2 regions of the Corynebacterium sp. 22-2729 genome follow, and region 1 is predicted to be linked to the other one. Evidence: predicted binding sites of a transcription regulator. Region 1 holds the regulator's gene; the other holds the start of a gene.
The links. Region 1 encodes LexA, which represses DNA repair genes until DNA is damaged. Its sites were predicted from a motif close to CGAACANNTGTTCG; they were not measured.

Region 1 (8,055 bases):
TTATCCTCTTCGGGGTTGCGGTCCCACGAGGTTTTGGATCTATTGACGCCCGCATCAGCGACCGTAGATTCCGCCACCGTCACCTCTGATGGCTGGATGTCATCATGCGCTCGGATGATGGCGGTCACGATGCCCTCGACCGTTGCCTCGAAGGTCTTCGGACGGAATCCACCGTGCGTGATATCAACCATGAGGTGCTGCGACGTACCACCCGGCGCCACATGTGTGTGAGTGGCGGCGAGTAGCACATTGGACTGGTTGTAGAGATCGCCGTATTTTTCCTTCAGACGGCGCAATACCTCCAAATGGATCGACTGGAACATCAGCCCGACATCGCAGGTAACGTGCACCAGGCGGGAATTCTCGCGGGAGGGATCGACAAAAATAAACGCCCGGGCGTATTGGCGGCGTTGAATGCCTACGGTCTTTTGCTCATCGACGGCATATCCAAACATGCCCGCTCCCCAGGGCTCGCCGGTCATGTCCGCCAAGCCTCGGCCTACATGGAAGCCCCCTCCGCTAGAGGTTGTTCCCTCTTGGGCACCTGCGCCCGACGTGGCGGCGGACGCCCACACGACGGTGCCGGTGACCGCAGCCATGCCGCGGAAAAAGCTGCGACGGCTCACTTGTGATTGCAAAGGGTTGAGCGAGCTATCAGTGATGCTGTGATGGGCGTGTTCACACATAGGTATCTCGTTTCTGAAAACTACGTATATCCATAAATGGTTTTGACGAACGAAACTTTAGACTCAACCCTGTGGAAAAATGTGATGGTTTTCATACTTTAAGCAAACATTTACCTCAATCTAAGTTCTTTTGGGGGTGCAAGCGTCCCAAGAGATCGAGTTCTTCCCCTACCCCACTCGCTGCTAAAATCAACCTTTTCGAGCCATATAAACATGGGCATTCCAGGTTTCTCCGGCAAGCAAGACGGGTGATTTTTAACAATGACGGACGCGAAAGGGCCGACTTCCTCATCTCATAAGGGGCGCCCCCGTCGACGTCCACGCAAGCGACGTCCGAAGTTTGTCCGCACGATCCCGCCGATCACCTACCCCGACCTTCCTGTCTCGGAACGCCGCGCGGACATCAAAAAGGCCATTGAGGAAAACCAGGTGGTCATCATCGCCGGTGAAACCGGTTCGGGTAAGACCACGCAGATTCCGAAGATGTGTCTAGAGATCGGCCGCGGCCGCACCAAGGTCATCGGCCACACCCAGCCGCGTCGCATTGCGGCTCGTAGCGTAGCCGAACGCATCGCCGAGGAACTCGACCAAACAATCGGCGAGGATTCTTCCCTGGTCGGTTACAAAATCCGCTTCGACGACACAATTTCCAAGCACACCGCGGTCAAACTCATGACAGACGGCGTGTTGCTCAACGAGATCCAGCGCGACCGGCTACTCCGCGAATACGACACAATCATCGTGGACGAGGCACACGAGCGCAGCCTCAATATCGACTTCCTTCTCGGCTACCTCAAGCAGCTTCTGCCGAAGCGACCGGATCTAAAGGTGATCATCACCTCGGCCACGATCGACCCGGAAAGCTTCGCCAAGCACTTTGCTGACGCCGACGGCTCCCCCGCGCCCATCATCGAAGTCTCTGGCCGCACCTACCCCGTAGAGATTCGCTATCGTCCTCTGATCACCGAGCGCGAAAACCCGAAGACAGGCGAAATCACGGAAGTCGAGACCGACCCCTTGGACGGAATCGTGGCGGCGTGCAAGGAGCTAATGCGCGCCGGCGACGGCGACATTCTTTGCTTCTTCTCCGGCGAGCGCGAAATTCGGGATGCTGCTGAAGCCTTAGAAGGTGAATTCGCCGGGGCCTCAGGGGCACGCAAGGTGGATGTGCTGCCGTTGTTCGGCCGTTTGTCGAATGCAGAACAGCATCGAGTCTTCCGTACCGGCCCGCGCCGCCGCATCGTCCTGGCGACCAATATCGCGGAAACCTCCCTGACTGTGCCGGGTATTCATTACGTGGTGGACACCGGTTTTGCACGTATCTCCCGCTACTCCCACCGCACAAAAGTACAGCGCTTGCCGGTGGAGCCCATCAGCCAGGCCAGCGCCAAGCAACGCTCGGGTCGCTCGGGTCGAATTGCCGACGGCATCGCGATTCGTTTGTACTCCGAGGAGGATTTCGAGGCTCGTCCGGCGTTCACGGATCCGGAAATCCTGCGCACTCACCTTTCCAGCGTCATCCTGTCGATGGCCGCCCTTGGGTTGGGTGATATTCAACGCTTCCCATTCCTTCAAGCACCCGATAATAAGTCGATCCGGGACGGTGTAGCACTACTCCAGGAGCTTGGAGCGTTGGCGTCAACAAAGGAAGCAACGCTAACAGACATCGGCCGGGACATGGCGCGTATCCCCACCGATCCGCGACTAGCCCGCATGTTGGTTGCGGGGCATGCGCAGAACATCATTGAGACGATCGCGGTTATTATCTCCGCACTGTCGATTCAGGACGTGCGCGAAAGACCTTTGGAAAAGCAGCAACAGGCCGATGAAATGCACGCGCGTTTCAAGGCGAACTCCGACTTTATTAGCCTGCTGAAGCTGTGGAATTATCTGCAAGAACAGCGTCAGGATCTCTCGGCCAATAAGTTTAGAAAGCTGTGCCAGCGCGAGTTCATTCACTATGTTCGCGTGCGCGAATGGATGGATCTGGTACGCCAAATGCTCTCCGTCGTGCAAGATCTCGGCTGGAAGATTCCGAATATTCGCCACGTGCGCGAGCTCGTCTTTGAACCAGAAGCTATCGACGAGGACCTGGTACACCAGTCAATTCTTACCGGCCTGATCACCCACGTGGGAATGCGGGAGGGAAATTCCAAACAGTTCACCGGAACTCGCGGCTCACATTTCGTCGTGCACCCCTCCTCGCATGTGTCAAAGAAGCCCCCACAGTGGCTTATGGCCGCGGAGCTGGTGGAAACGTCGCAGGTCTTTGCCCGCACAGTGGGGCCGATTGACCCCAGCTGGATCGAATCAATTGCTCCACACATGGTGAAGTACAACTACTCCGAGCCGGTGTGGTCCTCCTCGCGGGGTGCGGCAATGGTGCATGAAAAGGTTCTGCTTTTGGGCCTACCCATTGTCGCGGACAGGATGGTTAATGCCTCCAAGGTGGATCGGCCTTTGGCCCGCGAGCTTTTTATCCGCCATGCCCTCGTGGAGGGAGATTGGAAGACTCGCCACCACTTTTTCTCCCACAACCAAAATCTGCTGGCCGAAGCTACTGATCTGGAGGATAAGGCTCGTCGTCGCGATATCGTTGTCGACGATCAAGCTCTTTTTGATTTTTATGACGCCCGCTTGCCCGAGAAGATCGTCTCCTCTCGACATTTCGATTCTTGGTGGAAGAAAGCTCGCCACAAGGATCCACACCAGTTGGACTTCACCCTTGAGGCGCTAATCGACTCGCAAGAGGCTGCCAAGGCCGCCGACGAGTTCCCTGATGCGTGGCGCCAGGGCAGCTTGGAGTTCGAGCTATCCTATGTGTTCTTGCCGGGAGACCCCGACGATGGAATAACCATGCGCGTACCCCTGCCGCTGCTGGCGAATGTCTCCGAACCCGAAACACGCTGGCTGGTCGCCGGTATGCGTGAGGAACTCGCGGTCGCACTGATCCGCTCCTTGCCGAAGCCACTGCGCACCAGCGTCGTGCCAGCCAGCAATTTTGCTGCCGCTGCCCTTAAGAAGATGGTTCCCTTCGACGGCGAGTTTGGTTTTGCACTTGCAGAGGCTTTACGCGAATTAGGAGGCCGGGGCATCACGGCTCAGGACTTCGATTGGAACCGAGTCCCGGAGCACTTGCGTATGCAATTTGCCGCCATTGACCGGCGGGGAAAGGTGATCGAGAAGTCTCGTGACCTGCAATATCTCCAGAACAAACTTTCTGGCCAGGTCACTTCTGCGATTGCTCAGGCGGCAGCTCGGACGAAGCCTGCAGCTCCCAGCGATGCTGCACAGCATTCACCTCAGCGACAAAAGAAGCGTGGCGGCACGTCGAGCGGTGTGCTGGCTACCGCCGAGGCATGGACAGTAGACGGCATCGGAGTGCTTCCCGAGACAGTGGAAACGGTGGTCGACGGGCAAACTCTGCACACCTATCCCGCTATCGTCGCTTCACACAGTGGCGTGACGTTGAAAGCCTTCCCCACCAAGCAAGCTGCGGATGGGCAGCAGTTTACGACCGTGCTGAACATGATGGTCAACGCTTGTACGATATCCCCAAAGCAAATGATCAAGGGCTTGCCGCTACGTCAACGTGTGGCTATGGAGCAGATCGACGGGGGCGTCGATGGGCTAGTCAGCGATGTGGTGGCTCTGGCCTGCCGAGACATGCTTATGAAGCTGGGGCCGGTGGTGCGCGACCCAGAAAAGTGCGAAGAGGTGGTGGGTGTAGCTCGCTCTCAGGGACCCGGACGCGTGCGGCAATACGTAGTAGCCCTCGCACCCGCTGTGCTGGCCGTTGCGGACATGTCAGCGGAACTGAAGGGCTGGTCGGGAGATGCCATTGAAGATATGCGTAAGCAACTCGATTTCTTCCTGGGCAAGCATGCCATCGCCCGCAATGGCATTGAGCACATGCGCCACGTTCCGCGCTATGTAGAGGCCATGCGCGCCCGATTGGAAATGATGAAGACGGATCCAGACAAGGAAGAGGATCTGGACGAAGAGGTTCAAGAGGCTTTTGATCTCTTGGAAAAGACGAAGAAGCGGCTCCCAACGGCGAGGGCTGTCTCCCCACAGATCAAGGAGGTGCGCTGGATGATCGAGGAGTTTCGAGTCAGCCTCTTTGCGCAGAACCTAGGCACAGCGCATTCGGTATCCCTGCAGCGTATCCGTAAGAAATTGGAGAAGATCCGTTAGCTGTCGTCGCCTTCAGACTCTTCAGGATGCTGGGCTAGAGACTGGCGGTGGGCACGCAGCGATTCGATTTCCTGCTCGAAGTCTTCGGCACAATTAAAAGACTTATACACGGAGGCGAAACGCAGATAAGCCACCTCGTCCAAGGTTCGGAGTGGATCCAAGATCGCCAGGCCGATCTGGTTTGCGGGTACTTGGGAGCCATGTGTCACTCGAACGGCTTGTTCCACTTCGTGTGCCAGACGCTTTAATGCGTCGTCGGAGACGTCGCGCCCCTGACATGCCCGACGCACGCCCTTGATAACTTTTTCTCTACTGAATTCCTCGGTCACTCCATTGCGCTTCACTACCAACAGAACAGACCTTTCAATAGTGGTGAAGCGGGTCTGGCATTGACTGCATTCGCGACGACGTCGGATAGAAACACCCATCTCAATGGATCGCGAATCAACAACGCGGGATGAATCTGAGCTACAGGAGGGGCACAACACCCTTCTCAGCTTAGTCGCCCCTCCCCCGACACAGAAGCTGAACTATGGGATGAGAAGAGGCGCAAACCCAAGCAGCGTGGACATCACTCCAAGGGAGACCGCGGTTCCACCAGGCGAGTGAATGATTCGCTCCGTTCGTGCGCGAACTCTATCTACCCATCCCATTTGATTGTCGAACAGGCATTCGTTTGCGCCGGAGATGCGATCCATCTTGCGGCGCGGAATCGAACGCGCAACAGGTGCAGAAGAATACCCAAAGGTGTTCGAATTACCCCTAGAATCCAGTGCTTCCCAATTAGGCTTAAGAACTTGAGGCCTACGAAGTGGCGCAACCCGATCATCAGGAAGCACACGGACATGCGATGCAGACTGGACAGTAGTTGCGGGACGAATGATCGAGGTGGTCATGTGGCTACTCCTTTACAATGCGACGTAAGGCCAATCAGCAAAGCGCCTTAGCGCCTACGTCTTATTCCCTTGGCTGTTGCCCTAGTGAACCATTCACGCCCGACAGGGAACTTCAAAAATTCTGGTTTCTAGATCATCTGTTCGAATCTCGAACACAGCACAAAATTTAGCACGCATGTTCGAACATGTCTAGACAAATCTAAACTTTTTCGAACACATATACTAGAAATGCGTTCTATTTCGGGTAGTGTGGATGCAGATCGCGAAATACCGATAAAGAGACCCCGCCGGAATGAGGTATAACCGTGTCCACCGACCAACCCACCGAAAGCCCTTCCCCTCGCCCTAAGCTTGGGCGTCCTCCGAAGTCCGAGGCTGACAAGCGTGCGGAGAAGCAAGCTCAGAAGGACGGCAAGAAGCCAGCCCTAAGCACTCGCCAGCGCCGCATTCTCGAAGTCATTCGCGATTCGACGGTCATCCGCGGTTACCCGCCAAGTATTCGCGAAATTGCCGATGCTGTAGGACTGCACTCGACGTCATCGGTTTCTTATCATCTCACCCAGCTGGAGAAGCGCGGACATCTACGCCGCGATGGCAAGCGACCTCGCGCGGTTGATGTGCGCTCCTTCGACGGCGTGCAACTCCCGGCCCAGACTAAACCCACGCCGCAAGCAGCTACTCCGCCCCCGACTTCCGACGAGGGAGAGCTCATGCCAGAGGCCACCTACGTCCCGGTTGTGGGGCAGATCGCCGCTGGCGCCCCGATCCTTGCAGAGCAAAATGTTGAGGCTCACTTCCCACTACCACAGGAGTTGGTAGGTAACGGAGAGCTCTTCTTGTTGCAGGTCGTGGGCGAGTCTATGCATGATGCCGGCATCTTCAACGGAGACTGGGTCGTGGTTCGCTCCCAGGCCGTCGCCGAGTTCGGCGATTTTGTCGCCGCCATGATCGACGGTGAGGCCACCGTAAAGGAGTTCCAAAAGGATGCCGACGGACTGTGGCTTATCCCCCACAACCCCCTGTTCGAACCTATCCCTGCCGAGGAAGCAACCATCCTAGGTAAGGTCGCAGCGGTTCTGCGCAAGATTTAACTCCCCCCTATTGGTTCTGACGCCGCCGTCTCCGACCCGCTTGGCACTAAAGTAGCGCCTATGGAATCAGCAGAACGGCGCCGTCAAATAGCCTCCCTCACCGCCATTCACGGCAGGGTTACTGTGAATGAACTGGCGGAGAAGTTCGGCGTCACCGCGGAAACAATTCGCCGCGACCTCGCGATTCTCTCTGACGGCGGTGAGCTCTTCCGCATCCACGGCGGAGCGGTTCCGGCGCAGGATTTCCGTACAGACTTCACCACTCTTGCCACACGTTCAAAGGCATCTCTCGGAGCCAAGCGGTCAATCGCCCAAGCTGCAGTAAAGCTCCTTCCGGAAACAGGCAGCACCATCTTCATCGATGCAGGTACCACCACGGGCGTCTTTGCCGAGGCCATCGCCGAAGCCAATGCCACAAACGATCCCAAGCTGATGGCACCGAAGCTCAATATCGTCACGAACTCTTTCTTTATTGCCACCACATTGGCGGAATCCCCCCGTTGCGATGTCCAACTAATCGGTGGGCACGTCCGCGCCCTGTCTCAGGCCGTCGTTGGCGACCTTGCCACCCGCGCCCTCGGCGTCCTCCATGCCGATGTTGCATTCATTGGAACCAATGCCCTTACTATCGATCATGGGCTATCCACTCCCGATGCCCAAGAAGGAGCAATCAAGCGCTCTATGGTGGCAAACTCCGACCGCGTAGTCGCTCTGTGCGATTCCACGAAGTTTGGCCTGGACTATCTGGTGAGCTTCGCAACTATCCAGGACATCAGTGCCGTCGTGACCGACGAGGACGCCCCGCAGCCCTACGTTTCCGAGCTGCGCAATCTCGGTATCGACGTCAGCTTTGGCAGCTAGTCTGCGGCTCTGAACTCCTGCAACTCCCCTGCCACTACATTCGGCAAACGAACCTCTAGTTTCGTTCCCTCTGCGTCATAGTCCTCTGCAATTACCGTTCCCAGTTCGTGGACTTTGGCCACGATATCGCCGCGGTCAAAAGGCACGTGCAACGTGACATGGGAATCCAGGGAATTCAGGAACAACTCCAGCTGAGCCTCCAGCTCGGCAATCCCTTCACCTGTTTTCGCCGACACAAAGACGGCATCCGGCACTCGGTGACGTAGTTCGGCGAGCACCAGTGGGTCCGCGGTATCGATCTTGTTCACCACCAGAATTTCCGGT
Region 2 (8,055 bases), on a different contig from region 1:
GCGACCATTGCTGAGCTCTAGTCAGTGGCGCACCGCTGCATGGCGTGCCGGTGCTCATCAAGGAAGAAGTTGATGTCCGCGGGGTGCCCACGACCTACGGCACCAATGCCAACCCCACGCCCGCGGCCTCCGACGACGAGATCGTCCGCCGACTCCGTGCCAGCGGTGCGATCATCCTGGGCAAAACCACTATGCCTGCCTTTGGCGCTTTCCCTTTCACCGAGTCGGAGGCTCGCGGTATCACCCGCAACCCGCACAACCCACGCTTCACCCCAGGCGGCTCTTCCGGAGGCTCCGCGGCGGCCGTTGCCGCTGGATTGGTGCCCTTCGCCGTTGGTGGCGACGGCGGCGGTTCTATCCGCATCCCCTCGGCCCATTGCGGTCTCTTTGGCCTCAAACCCGCCCGCGGTACTCTCCCCGGTGAACTGTGGTGCCGCCTCGGCACTGCTGGCCCCATCGCCCGTACTGCACGCGACTGCGCCCTTCTTTTTGACGCCCTATCTGGCTCCGAAGCCACCGAATCTGAGGTGGCGTCATTAAGGATTGGCGTAAACCTCCAACCGGCAACGCCACTGACCCCACCACACCGCGACCATGTCCGGGCAGTACGCCGTGTTGCCGATCAGCTGCGAGGGCTGGGACACACCGTGAGCGACTATGCGCTGCGGCACAAGGATCCGACGGCGGCTTTCGTCACGCAGTTTTTCGCGGGGATTCGGGAGGAGATCGCCGGGCTGGAGTATCCCGACCGCATCGAGGGGCGCCACAAGGTTACCCACCTGGCAGGTGCATGGGCACAGGGGCCGGTGCTGCGTTGGGCGGAGAAGTTCTCCGACGAGCTGGGGGAGGAACTGGACCGTGTGTTCGAGGACGTTGACGTGCTCCTTACACCAACGGTGGCCTCGCGCCCGGCGCGCGCTGGTGTGCTTTCCGGGAAGGGGATGTTGGCGGCACAGATCGCGAGTTTGCCCTCGGTTGCCTTCACAGCGCTGTGGAACGTTTCCGGGCATCCGGCGATGAACATCCCCGCAGGTAGAGGAAGAGATGGCCTGCCCGTTGGTGTACAGCTCGTAGCACGCGACGAGCGGCTACTTCTTAACCTTGCCGCTTCATTATCCGCGCCATAGCTTCCGTCATGACGCGCCGTGGCATGCGCTGCGAGATGCTTGTTAGCACCTTGTTGCGCGCGCCCGCGACTACCGACGGCGGCGGCGACTTGCGCAGCAGTGCTTCGATTCCCGCCGTCACGACATCGTGGCTGCTCATGCGCTTGAGCCCGCCGTCGGCTCTGTCACTGCCGGCGACTCGGAAAAACTCCGTCTCGGTTGGCCCCGGGCACAGCGCCATGATTCGTACGCCAGAGCCCTTTCGCTCAGCGTATAGGCCTTCGGTAAACGACAGCACAAACGCCTTCGTCGCACCATAGACCACCATGCCAGGGGAGGGCTGGAACCCTGCAATGGATGACACATTGAGGATGAACCCATTGCCTCGCTCTTCGAATCGTGGCAGAAACATGTGAGTCAGCTCCACTAGTGCGTGGACATTGACCGCGATTTCTGCGCGCAGGCTATCTGTCGGGATATCACTAAAAGACTCGTAGTTCGCGAAGCCTGCGTTGTTGATCAGCGAGGTTACCGTGATCCCGCGCGTGGACAGCTCCCATGAAATCTCGCCGGCCACGCCATGTTCGGATAGATCCTTCGCTATAACTTCGACCTTGACCTTGTGACGCCTCTTAATTTCGGCCGCAATCTTTTGCAGCCGATCCTGACGGCGTGCGACCAGCACGAGATTCGCGCCCTTTGCTGCCAGCTGGGAGGCGAATTCTTTGCCTAGGCCTGAGCTGGCGCCTGTGATGAGGACGGTTTCCTGTGAGAGGTCTAAAGTGCTCATACCTTCATTTGTACATGAATGTCGGCGGGCTGGAAGGTTGGCTTTCTAATTAGAAAACGCGTTCTACTTAAACTAAAGAGTTAGCATTTTTTTTGGTAAAGGTATTGACTAATGTAGAACAGGTGTTCTAAACTATTGTTAGTTCACCAAAAGGGGATGTGTATGACCACCACACTCACCACTGCCAATACAGTCACAAGACCTCCCGATACTGCCGAGCCTTACTACCGCCTTGCGTGTTCCGATGACCCGTTGACTGTCACATCGCGGTCATTGAACCTGACCCATTTGACTATGGTGGAGCAGTCTACTCCGACGCTCGACGACCTCGTTCCGGATCATGTTTCCAAGATTGCGGTGCGCTTCGGTATTAGCAAAGTGGTAGCTACCAACTATGCTGACGCAGGCCTGATGCTTCAGGCTTTCCCGCGTATTCACGAGCTATTCCGGTGCGGAGCATTTTCGATTCGGCACATACAGCAGGTCACCGAAGCGGTCGAGGCAGTCGCGCCCGGCGAAAGGGCTGAGGTGGAAGAAGAGATCCTCAAGGCGTTGAGCCCCACCCGCCCGAATCAGCAAGTGCCCACACCACGAGCGGTTTACAACAAGATCAAAGCAGCCATTGGCAGGCCGGATGACATTCCGCCCATGGATACAAACTCTCCTGAGCTTTTTATAGACCGCAGCAGATGCGAAACAACGGTCTTTACCCTGACCGTTCCGCGGCTGAAGGGCGTGGAGTTGCACAAGGCTGTTAAGGCGGCCTCTAAGAAGCACGGCTGCACAATGGGTGAGGCCTTTCTGGCGATGCTCGAACAGAACATCACCACCGAGGTCACTTTAAACCTATATAAGGCCGTCGACCCACAACCCGGCGGGGTATTCGCTGAAGACCATTGGTTGAGCGACGTTGCCAGCCGTAAGTGGCTCGCGAAGGTCACTCACCTGGCAGCCCCCGGCTATACCGCGACGAAGGGCTACCAGCCGACGGAGCTGCTGCGGGCGTCAGTAACCGGGCGTGATGGGCACTGTCGCTTTCCGGGGTGCGACGTTCCGGGATACGCCTGTGATGTCGATCATGTGCATCGCCACGCGAATGGAGGGGCGACGACCACTGCGAACATGCACCTGCTGTGTCGCACGCATCATCGCTTGAAAACAGCTGGCACTTGGGACGTTGAGCTGCATGCGGATGGCACGGAGGTGTGGACTTCTCATGGAGACGGACACGAGATCGTGACCGTGCCCGGCGGGCCGTTGGCTCGCGAGACTTTCGCCGAACGGGGTGTTCGGAAAGCGCGGGTGGCGCGCACATTCAGCGAAGAGGAACCACCATTCTAGTTTTTACTTTGAGGAGGTCACAGGCAGCACCATCACAGCACCGACGATGCAGATGATGCTGCACATAAGGAACATTCCCGGATAGTCGAAATGTCTTAGGGCAAGGGCGGCCAGACCGCCGCAGAACATGTTGCTCACTCCCTGGGTGAGCGACATGAGTGATACGTCGCGCGCGCGGTTCTTCTTACTGGGCAGCGACTCATTGACCATGGCCTGATCCACGCTGCTGAACACGCCCCAGCTAATCCCCAGCAGTGCCGCCGCGACATACACGAGACCCATGCCGCTGGCGACCGTCATCAAGCCCGTGGCCATGGCGACTCCGAAAGCGGAAGTGATAACCAGAATCTTGCGCCGTCCCAAGCGATCGGAAAGATTGCCGCTGACGATCGCCGTGATGATCGTGAACACCGCATACAAGACGGTGAGCGCCAGCACGCCCGCATCCGGATCCGGTACGCCGATGTGGTCGCGCAGATAATACAGCAGATAAAACAGGCTCGTGTAGTTGGCGAGGTGGATGACAAAGCGACTGCAAAAGACCAGCCAATAGTTGCGATACGACCCCTCATCGCCGACCGTCACGGACAGCGAATTATGCGGTCGGACGTGTACATCAACGCGGCCGCGCCCGACTGCGAATTGGAAGATGAAAAGAAGGGAAATGACGCCGACAGCCCAGTACGCCTGCTGAATCGGCAAAGCCGTCGCAACCGCGGTTCCGCCGACAATTCCAAATGTGTATGTTGCGCCCACGATTCCGGAAACCAAGCCGAACTTCTCCTGCGGCACGACATCAGCGGTGACCGTCATGAGGTTATTCGTTACGAAAGCAACGAACACCTGCACCAGGCACCACAGCCCAGTCAGAACCCAGAAGCTGGGAGTAAAAGACATCAGCAGCAACCCCAGGGTGGCCAGCGGTGCCGCCAATAACACCCATGGCAGGCGCTTACCCCAGCGATTCACCCAAAACCAGCTGCGGTCTGCAATATAGCCGGTCAGCAGGCTGGAAACGACAGCAGTGGCTCCGCCCAGCATCATCATCAGAGCCAGGGAATCTTCCTTGGTATCCGGGCGCAGCTGGATCATCTGCAACCCCAACAAAAGCTGCGTCGGTCCAGCCCAGGAAAACACTGAACCGAAAAAAGCAATGCCGAACTTCCAATAGAACAGCCGCGGCTCGCGTTCGGCGGCGGTGAGTGTTTGCAACATTAGTGGCCTTCCTCCCGGAACTTCGCATCAATTTCTGGGGTAATAGCACCCTCGCGGATCAGTTCCTGCAGCAGTCGCCCCGCGGGTTTGACCTGCCGTTCTATATCCACCACACCGAACTTCTGCGCCATGCCCTCCGACCACTCCCAGTTGTCGACGAAGCACCAGTGGTAGTAGCGCTCGACCTCGGGCATACGGGACAGCTCCGCCAGGTGGTCCAGAATGAAAGCGCAGCGGAAGCGCTCGTGGGCATCGGCAGTGCCGTTTTCCGTGATCCACACGGGCAGCTGGTAGCGGCGTGCCAATTCGCCGGAGACCTCGGCAATCCCCGGCGGGTAGATCTCCCAGCCGAGATCATTGGTTGGGGTGCCGGGGAACGTGGCGTCAGAAAAACCGCGAACCGCAGTGCGCGAGTAGTAGTTAATGGCGACAGCATCGGCGAAGACCCCGCCGCTGGGAACCTCGATGTCTGGGCGGCCGAGTAGGGGGTGGAAACGCCCCTCGAAGAACGCGGGTTCGATTGCGCCCTGGAAAAGCCACTCGACCAGGGGTGTAAGGGCGCGGTGGAGGAGGTTGCGCGGGTTCATGGGGGCGAAGACGCGCCGGTGGTGGGCGAAGGTCACGCGCGGAGACTCGAGGCGGGAGTGGATGCGCTGGTAGGCGAGTAGATGAGCGGCCGCCATATTGCGCAGGCACGGACGGACTTTAGCGAGGCCGCCGCGGCCGGGTGGGGTGGAGCCGAAGAGATAGGCCTCGGTAGCGAAGACATTAGGCTCATTAATGGTGATCCAGTCGCGCACGATGTCGCCGAGATGGTCTAAGACAACGTCGACATAGCGGAGGAAGATCTCCGCATTGGCCTCGCGGGTGAACGCTCCGCTAGCTTCGAACCACGCGGGATGGCCGAAGTGATGCAGCGTAACGAGTGGTTCGATGCCACGTTCCCGCAGGTCCAGGAACTCTTCGCGGTAGCGTTGCAGGGCTTCGTGGTTGTAGCGGCCGGGCTCGGGCTCGACGCGCGACCATTCCACGCCGACGCGCGCGATCTGTAGTCCGAGGTCGCTCATGAGCTGGTTGTCCTCGCGCCAGCGGCGCCAGTGGTCAGTGGTGGGGTGGGGAGTGGTGCCGTCTTTGGCGATCCAATCGCTCCAATTGTTGGGGCGGGGTGATCCTTCGATCTGTAGTCCCGCCGATGCTGTACCGATGCGGATGTGGCTTAGGTCCATGAACTTAACTTATTGACGCCCTTAGTTTCCTTTGGCTAAGTTTTCTGTTTTTACCCCAACGGGGGTAGTTGGTTTGTTAGAACTAAGCAATGATCAAAAAGACGACAGCGCTCGCATGCGCTACAGCTATTGCAATTGCCGGTTTCGCTACGCCTGCTCAGGCGGCGGAAGTGACGAAGAGGGAGAAGGTCGCATATTCCAATGTGTTCGGCGATCTGCATATGAGAATGCCGAAGACGGTGGATCGGATCGAGTACACGACGACCACCTCAGAGGGGGAGGAAGCGCAGGTCAGTGGATATATTGTGGAGCCGGTGGTGGAGTGGAAAGGTAAGGGGCCACGCCCAACGGTCGTCATTGGCCGCGGAACGGTTGGGCAAGGTGACCAATGTGCACCGAGCAAGAACTGGCCTCTGGATGGGCAGCCGGATCCGATCAAGTCGAAGCGTTTGGTGAACCTGGAGGGAATCTACGACTGGGTATTTGCCTCTAAAGGCGTGCGTGTGGTGGTGACCGACTATATCGGTATGGGCACCCCAGGTGTGCACACATATATGAATCGGGATGACCAGGCGCATGCGATGTTGGATGCAGCACGGGCTGCGGGTGTGGGCGATGGTCCGGTGGCGTTTTACGGGCACTCGCAAGGTGGTGGCGCATCTGCAGCGGCTGTGGAAGCAGCAGGTGACTATGCGCCGGAACTGAATGTGGTGGGTGCGTACGCGTCCGCGCCGCCTGCGGACTTGGGGGCCGTGCAGCGCAATATTGACGGTTCGGATCTTATGGGGGCGATCGGCTTTACGATCAATGGCCTGTTGGAGCGTTATCCGCATTTGCGGCCGCTGCTTGATGAACACCTCAACGAAGAGGGCAAGCAGGCGCTAAAGGATCTGTCTACGATGTGCACCGGGGAGATCACGGAGAAGTACGGACACAGGAAGACGAGCGAATGGACGAAGTCTGGTAAGGCGCTCGACGAGCTCTTGAAGGACATGCCGGAGGCGCGGGAGGCTATGGAGGATCAGCGCATTGGACTTAAGCGTCCGGTGGCGCCGGTGATGGTGATATCTGGGCGTCACGACAAGAACGTTGAATACAACCAGGCGAAGGAACTAGCTCGCACGTGGTGCGCGAAAGGTGCGCAGGTGGAATACCGCGACGACATCATGCCACCGGTGGGCGAATACAATCACTTCATTCAGGCGGTGACAGGTGGTGCCTTTGGTATCGACTTCATTCTGAAGCGTTTCCGCGGCGAACCGCTGGGGCGGACATGCGAGGCACCAGTGGGGCAGCTGCAGGGCTCTGTGGAAGGAAGCGCAGCAATGACGAACGTGATTGGAAGCTAAAGTGTCATAATGTATATTATCGGCTTTTGCTGGCTTGCCACAGCTGGAAGCAGGTGCCGGCCAGGAATAGCACGCAGAACGCGGCGAAGACATACGTCAGCGTCGTGCCCTTCCACAGCAGATAGCCGATAAAGAACAACAGCACGACGATGCGCATGATGCGCGAGTATTTCAGTAACTCTGGAGACATAGCTCCTAAGCCTACTTAACTTGTTCTAGTACCAGCAGTACATCCAGAGTGCCTTGGTCTGCAATCGTCGCGGCGACGAACTGTGGAGTCGCGATGTCAAAATCAGAACGCTTAAACGGAATGTTGCCCTGCAGAATTACATGCTCGCCAGTGCGCAGAACCTTCAACTCGGCGGTCATTTCTTTCTTCTTGCCGTGGAGTTCCAGATTGCCGGTGACGCTCACAGTATCGGTCGTGCCATCATCCGGCAGTTTGGAGACATCTGCGGGCTTAGTCAGCGTAAACGAGGCTTCCGGGAACTTATCGGTGTGCAAAATGCTCTTGCGTACGTTGATATCGCGCTTTTCAACGTCACTGCTGATGCTGGCAACATCGACGGTGACTTTACCTTCGGTGAGCTTCTTGTCCTTGACCTTGAAGTCTCCCTTGACGTCCTCCGTGCGACCCGAGGTGGTTTTGGCACCCGCCGGGAGCTTCTCGTCGAACGTGTAGCCAGCCTGCGAGACATTGTCGCCGGCTCCCCTCACCACATGCCAGGTGCCGTCCATGGCTACGGTAGCAGGCTCTCCACCTGCGGTAATGTCCGCGGTGCGGAGCCCGCGGTCGCTAAAGAAATTCACGACCAGTGGCCCGAAGGCCATCAGCACGCCAACGACCATGCCAATAACGGCGAGAGTGATGATTCCCTTACGCATGCTCTATAGCATAACCCTTAGTGTCTGCGACCTCGAAGTTGCTCGACGCGGTGAGCCAGGGCCTCTAGTTCTGACGCCAACTCCTCCACTGTCTCGGCCGGCTCCCCTTCCCGCACCGCGGTGCACAGGTCTTCGGCTGCGCA

Region 2: a site for LexA is predicted at 2,012-2,025, ahead of ACUY2T_RS04355 (HNH endonuclease signature motif containing protein). Genes of this name have one in related genera too.

What each region holds. Positions count from the first base shown of each region.
Region 1 is NZ_JBRBCA010000010.1:65,321-73,375, reverse strand. Features, by position in the region: gene ACUY2T_RS08445 (neutral/alkaline non-lysosomal ceramidase N-terminal domain-containing protein) at 1-626, opposite strand, end outside; gene hrpA (ATP-dependent RNA helicase HrpA) at 948-4,883, shown strand; gene nrdR (transcriptional regulator NrdR) at 4,880-5,371, opposite strand; gene lexA (transcriptional repressor LexA) at 6,085-6,870, shown strand; gene ACUY2T_RS08425 (DeoR/GlpR family DNA-binding transcription regulator) at 6,931-7,731, shown strand; gene hflX (GTPase HflX) at 7,728-8,055, opposite strand, start outside.
Region 2 is NZ_JBRBCA010000004.1:153,447-161,501, reverse strand. Features, by position in the region: gene ACUY2T_RS04370 (FAD-binding dehydrogenase) at 1-21, shown strand, start outside; gene ACUY2T_RS04365 (amidase family protein) at 36-1,127, shown strand; gene ACUY2T_RS04360 (SDR family NAD(P)-dependent oxidoreductase) at 1,096-1,896, opposite strand; gene ACUY2T_RS04355 (HNH endonuclease signature motif containing protein) at 2,059-3,237, shown strand; gene ACUY2T_RS04350 (MFS transporter) at 3,241-4,452, opposite strand; gene ACUY2T_RS04345 (glycoside hydrolase family 1 protein) at 4,452-5,678, opposite strand; gene ACUY2T_RS04340 (alpha/beta fold hydrolase) at 5,768-7,027, shown strand; gene ACUY2T_RS04335 (hypothetical protein) at 7,044-7,217, opposite strand; gene ACUY2T_RS04330 (YceI family protein) at 7,229-7,912, opposite strand; gene ACUY2T_RS04325 (hypothetical protein) at 7,930-8,055, opposite strand, start outside.